2 regions of the Neisseria sp. P0006.S004 genome follow, and region 2 is predicted to be linked to the other one. Evidence: predicted binding sites of a transcription regulator. Region 2 holds the regulator's gene; the other holds the start of a gene.
The links. The regulator FNR, encoded in region 2, switches genes on or off when oxygen is low (the NO sensors DNR and NnrR bind a similar motif). The targets are predictions, from matches to a motif close to TTGATNNNNATCAA.
Positions count from the first base shown of each region.

Region 1 (3,400 bases), on a different contig from region 2:
GGAGTATTACCGGTTTTCTTACCGTAAACAACATTGGAAGTAATGGTCAGTACGGACTGAGTCGGAGTAGCGTTGCGGTAAGTTTTGTGGGTTGCCACTTTTTTCATAAAGCGTTCAACCAAATCGCAGGCAATATCGTCAACACGGTCGTCGTTGTTACCGAATTGTGGGTATTCGCCTTCGATTTCAAAGTCAACAGCAATACCGTTTTCATCGCGAATCGGTTTCACTTTGGCGTACTTAATGGCGGACAATGAGTCGGCAGCCACAGACAAACCGGCGATACCGCAAGCCATCGTACGTTTCACGTCGCGGTCGTGCAACGCCATCAGCGCGGCTTCGTAGCTGTATTTGTCGTGCATGTAGTGAATGATGTTCAACGCGGTAACGTATTGGGTTGCCAACCAATCCATGAATTTGTCCATGCGCTCAAAGACAGTGTCGTAGTCCAAAACTTCGTCCATAATCGGCTCGGTTTTCGGACCAACCTGCTCTTTAGATTTCTCGTCCACGCCGCCGTTGATTGCGTACAACAGGGTTTTCGCCAAGTTGGCACGGGCGCCGAAGAACTGCATTTGTTTGCCGACCACCATCGGGCTGACGCAGCAGGCAATGGCGTAGTCGTCGCTGTTGAAGTCAGGGCGCATCAAATCGTCGTTTTCGTATTGGATGGACGAAGTATCGATGGATACTTTGGCACAGAATTCTTTAAAGCCTTGTGGCAGTTGTTCAGACCACAATACAGTGATGTTTGGCTCAGGAGACGGACCCATGTTGTACAGGGTGTGTAACACGCGGAAGTTGGTGCGTGTTACCAAAGTACGGCCGTCCAAGCCCATACCGCCGATGGATTCGGTTGCCCAAATCGGGTCGCCGGAGAAGAGTTGATCGTATTCCGGAGTACGCAGGAAACGAACCATACGCAGTTTCATCACTAAGTGGTCAATGAATTCTTGCGCTTGGGTTTCGGTAATCACACCGTTTTTCAGGTCGCGTTCGATGTAAATATCTAAGAACGAAGACACACGGCCGAAGGACATCGCTGCGCCGTTTTGAGATTTAACGGCGGCAAGGTAGGCAAAGTAAGTCCATTGGATGGCTTCTTGTGCATTTTTTGCAGGACCGGAAATGTCATAGCCGTAAGAAGCCGCCATTTCTTTCATTTGACCCAAGGCTTTATATTGTTCGTTGATTTCTTCGCGGCGACGGATCACTTCTTCCAAGTCCACACCGTTTTCCAAATCGGCTTGCAGTGAGTTGAACTGGTTGAGTTTGTCTTTCATCAAGAAGTCGATACCGTACAATGCCACGCGGCGGTAGTCGCCGATAATACGGCCACGGCCATAAGCATCCGGTAGACCGGTGATCACGCCTGATTTACGGCAACGGCGGATGTCGGGAGTGTAAACGTCAAACACGCCTTGGTTATGGGTTTTGCGGTATTTAGTGAAAATTTCGCTGACTTCGGGATTCAATTCAACGTTGTACACTTTGCACGCGTCTTGCACCATTTTTAAACCGCCAAACGGCATGATAGAGCGTTTCAAAGGCTCGTCTGTTTGCAGGCCGACGATGGTTTCCAAATTTTTGTCGATATAGCCTGGAGCATGGCTGGTAATACCGGAGACGATTTGCGCGTCGATTTTATACGGCTCGTGCGTACGGTTTTCAACCTTGATGCCTTCCATCACTTCCGCCCACAGCTTGGTTGTGGCTTCGGTTGCTGGTGCCAAGAAAGAGGCATTGCCTTCATATGGCGTGTAGTTTTTTTGAATAAAATCGCGGACATCTACGTTGGTTTCCCAGTTGCCACCGACAAAACCTTCCCAAGCGGCAGGACGTTGCTGAACATCATTTGACATATCAAGCTCCTAATTTTATTGAAAATATAGACTGTAAATTTTCTGAAAGGATAACATCAATACCCATTTATTTACAGGGGTTTTTATGAAATAAAATTACAGATTTGGTTTTTCTTGATTTACGTCAATGAGAATAATTGTTACTTGGCACTACATCTCACTTTCCAAACATTCGTACTTAAAAACAGCGTAAAATACAAAATTCAGCCCTGAAGACAGGTGTTCTTCAGGGCTGAATTTTTATTGCATTTCATATAAAAGGCCGTCTGAAAAATTCAGACGGCCTTTTATTCACTTAATCAATTAAGCAAACGGATGATGCAAAACGATGGTTTCTTCACGGTCAGGACCGGTTGAAACAATAGCCACAGGCGCGCCACACACTTCTTCAATACGTTTCAGATAAGCTTTAGCGTTTTCAGGCAGTTTGTCGTACTCTTTCACGCCGAAAGTCGACTCACTCCAACCAGGCATGGTTTCATAAATCGGTTTGCAGGTTTCTACCGCATCGGAGCCGCAAGGCAGAATGTCGGTTTTGCTACCATCAGGCAATTCATAACCTACACAGATATTGATGTTTTCAATACCGTCCATTACGTCCAGCTTGGTAATGCACATGCCGGAAATGCCGTTAACTTGAATAGAGCGTTTCAGAGCAGCCGCGTCAAACCAGCCACAACGACGCGCACGACCGGTTACAGAACCGAACTCATGACCGCGCTCAGCCAAACCTGCGCCTACTTCGTCAAACAATTCAGTCGGGAATGGACCGGAACCCACGCGAGTCGTATAGGCTTTAACAATACCCAAAACGTAATCCAGCATTTGCGGGCCTACGCCTGCACCAGCAGAAGCGGCACCAGCCAAACAGTTGGACGAAGTTACAAACGGATAAGTACCGTAGTCGATATCCAGCAACGTACCTTGCGCGCCTTCAAACAACAGGCTTTCGCCTTTGCGGTTTTTCTCGTTCAAAATACGGGAAACATCGGTAATCATCGGCGTAATGCGCGGCGCAACTTTTTCAATGACCGCCATCACGTCTTCAACTTTTACCGGCTCGGCACTGTGCAGGTGTTGCAACTGAACATTGTAATAAGCCAAAACAGCTTCCAGTTTTTCAACCAGTTTTTCAGGGTGCAATAAGTCCACCACGCGAATCGCGCGACGGGCAACTTTATCTTCATAGGCGGGGCCGATGCCGCGACCGGTTGTACCAATTTTGCTTTTACCGCGTGAAGCTTCGCGTGCTTGGTCAAGCGCAATGTGGTAAGGCAGAATCAATGGGCAGGTCGGAGCAATTTTCAGACGGCCTTCAACGTTTTTCACACCGGCAGCGTTCAATTCGTCGATTTCACCCAACAATGCTTCAGGAGAAACCACGACGCCTGAGCCGATGAAGCAGTCCAAAGTCTCGTGCAAAATGCCGCTTGGAATCAGGCGCAAAATGGTTTTTTTGCCACCGACGACCAAAGTATGGCCGGCATTGTGGCCGCCTTGGAAACGTACAACACCGCTGGTTTCTTCCGCCAGCCAGT
Region 1 covers NZ_JBQCUS010000003.1:128,958-132,357, forward strand. Annotated here, with positions in the region: gene pflB (formate C-acetyltransferase) at 1-1,862, opposite strand, end outside; gene ACTHR2_RS05790 (adenylosuccinate synthase) at 2,166-3,400, opposite strand, start outside.
Region 1: a site for FNR is predicted at 1,977-1,990, ahead of pflB (formate C-acetyltransferase). Genes of this name have one in related genera too.

Region 2 (3,400 bases):
AAATAGACAAAGGGAGTGCGAAAACGGCAATGCCCGTACGCATGATAGCAAGTGCCGTGCGTTTTTCAGCAAGGAGAAGCTGCACTTGATTGATGCTGAGGATATCGTTTTGCTGTTCGGTAACCATAGGATACGCGCCTATACAAATTAACTTTGAATTCTGATAAAGCGGAAAATATGGTTTTATGTTACCCGAAAGTATTGAAAATAAAAACAAAGGTCGTCTGAAAATTTTCAGACGACCTTTACCATTGCTGTTTATACGGTTTGCGAGTATTTGGCTTTGGTTTCTTTATGGCGCAAATGGTAGTCGAACACCATGGCGATGTTGCGGATCAAGAAACGGCCCTTCGGCGTAACGGTCAGGCCGTACGGTTTGAGACGAACCAGACCGAGGGTTTCCAGTTGCTTCATATCTTCCAGTTCCGCTACAAAATAGCGGCTAAACGGAATGCCGAACACGCTTTCGTAAATTTGATAATCAAGTGAGAAGCGGCACATTAAATCCTGAATGATGTTGCGGCGCAAAATATCGTCTTGATTGAGCTGGTAGCCGCGCATAATCGGCAGATGTCCGGCATCGAGTGCGGCGTAATAGGCATCGATGTCGCGCTCGTTTTGGGAGTAGGTGCTACCGATTTTGCCGATAGAGGATACGCCGATTGCCACCAAGTCGCAGTCGGCATAGGTCGAGTAGCCTTGGAAGTTTCGTTGCAGGAAGCCTTCTTTGAGGGCGATGGAGAGCTCGTCGTCAGGTTTGGCAAAGTGGTCCATGCCGATGAAAACGTAGCCGCGCTCAGTCAGGGTTTGGACGCAATATTGCAGCATATCGAGTTTTTCTTCGCTGCCGGGAACGACATTGGTGTCGATACGGCGTTGCGGTTTGAAGATATGCGGCAGGTGGGCGTAGTGGTAGAGGGCGAGGCGGTCGGGGTCGAGGGACAAGACCGTGTCAATGGTGGTTTTGATGCTTTCGGTGTTTTGGTGCGGCAGGCCGTAAATCAAATCGACGCTGACGGATTTGAACCCGGCTTCGCGGGCGGCATCGATGACTTCTTTGGTTTCTTCGTAACTTTGGATACGGTTGACGGCTGCCTGCACTTTAGGATCGAAGTCTTGAATGCCGACACTCATGCGGTTGAAACCGAGTTTGCCCAGTTTGAGGACGGTTTCGCGGCTGACTTTGCGCGGGTCGATTTCGATGGAGTATTCGCCGTTGGGGATAAGCTGGAAGTATTTGCGGATCATTTCGAAGACGCGTTCGAGTTGGTCGTCGCTTAGGAATGTCGGCGTGCCGCCGCCGAAGTGGAGTTGCGCAAGCTGGTGTCTTCCGCCCAAATGCGGTGCCAGCAATTCCATTTCTTTTTCCAGATACTGGATATAGGCATCGGCACGGCTTTTGTCTTTGGTAATAATTTTGTTGCAGCCGCAGTAGTAGCAGATGGTATTGCAGAAGGGAATGTGGATGTAGAGTGAAAGGGGTTTGTTGAGCGCGCCCATATTGCGCAGGTTTAAAGCTTGGATATATTCGGCTTCTTTAAAGCCTTCATGGAAGCGGTCGGCGGTCGGATAGGATGTATAACGTGGACCGCTTGATGGCAAATTGGCAATTAACTCACGGTCGAATTCCGGTAATTCATTGTTTATGTTGGTGTTATTTGAGATGGGGATGATTTTCATGGTCGGGGCTTGTAGTATGAAGTAAGGAAATTAGGGAAAATTTTAGTCAAAATTTCGATAGTTTGGTAGAATGCCTCATAATGATATGCCGACTTTGACATGGGTCAATAGTTATTCGGCTTAATCAGGGATTGAGAGAACTAAGCAAATTAAAGGTGCGTTATGGCCACACACAATGCAACACATCAAATGAAAACCTTGTGTTCCACATGTTCTTTACGCGAGCTGTGTTTGCCTGTCGGACTGATGCCTAACGAATTTTCACAATTAGACGCGGTTATTCGTCAAAGCCGCCGTCTGAAAAAAGGTGAATACCTGTTCCGTGCCGGCGAGCCGTTTACCTCTTTGTTTGCCATTCGTGCGGGCTTCTTTAAGACAACAGTCGCCAGCCAAGATGGACGAGATCAGGTAACCGGCTTTTTTATGTCGGGCGAGCTGATCGGTATGGATGGGATTTGTTCCCATATTCACAGCTGTGATGCTGTGGCTTTGGAAGACAGCGAGGTATGCGAGCTTCCGTTTACACATATTGAAGAACTTGGTCAGGATATTCCCAGCCTCCGTTCTCACTTTTTCCGCTTGATGAGCCGTGAAATTGTCCGAGATCAGGGCGTTATGCTGCTTTTGGGCAATATGCGCGCTGAAGAGCGATTGGCGGCATTCTTGCTCAACCTGTCTCAGCGTCTCTATTCACGAGGATTCGCCGCCAATGATTTTATCTTGCGGATGTCGCGTGAGGAAATCGGCAGCTATTTGGGGCTGAAGCTGGAAACAGTCAGCCGCACCTTGTCTAAATTTCATCATGAAGGCTTGATTTCGGTTGAACATAAGCACATCAAAATCTTAGATGCGACAACCTTGAAGAAAATGGTTTCCGGTTGTTCGCACGCTATCTGAATCTTAGGCCGTCTGAAATATTTCAGACGGCCTTTTTAACAAGAATTAAAGAATAATTGTTAAGTTACGCAAGTGATAGTCAGATATTAAATTGAAAAATCTTCAACAACCGGCGTGTACAGAATGCGGTCGACTACTTCTCTGGTCAGTTTCGGTGCAAACATCTGGATAAAGTCATACGCGTAACCGCGCAGGTAGGTATCCGAGCGTAAGGCTATCCAAGTGGGCGACGGTTCAAATAAGTGTGCCGCATCAATAAGCTGTAAATCTTGATCGACCGCGGGATCGTACGCCATTTTGGCCATCAAACCTACGCCTAAGCCTAAGCGTACATACGTCTTCAATACATCCGTATCGGCAGCCGATAAGGCAACATCAGGTTGCTCAATATGCGCTTTATTAAATGTACGCGCAATGCTGCTGCCGGAATTAAAAGCAAATTCGTAAGTAACCAGCGGAAAAGAAGCTAAATCTTCAAGGCTTAAAGGATTGCGGCAGTCCAAAAGAGGGTGATCGTGCGGAACAATCACGGCATGGTTCCATTCGTAGCAGGGTAGTTTGCCCAACTCGGGGTGATCGTCAATGCGTTCGGTAATAATTGCCAAATCTGCTTCTCCGCTGCTGACCATTTGGGCAATGGCAGAAGGGCTGCCTTGTTTGATGGTCAAATTGACTTTAGGGTAGTTTTTGACAAATTCCGCAACGATTTTGGGCAAAGCATAGCGCGCCTGGGTATGCGTTGTCGCGATGGTTAGCGAGCCGCTGTCGTGATCGGTAAACTCGCTGCCGATATTTTTAATGTTTTGTACATCACGCAAAATCC
Region 2 covers NZ_JBQCUS010000004.1:120,815-124,214, forward strand. Annotated here, with positions in the region: gene ACTHR2_RS07530 (hypothetical protein) at 1-127, opposite strand, end outside; gene hemN (oxygen-independent coproporphyrinogen III oxidase) at 259-1,680, opposite strand; gene fnr (fumarate/nitrate reduction transcriptional regulator Fnr) at 1,843-2,577, shown strand; gene ACTHR2_RS07545 (CysB family HTH-type transcriptional regulator) at 2,664-3,400, opposite strand, start outside.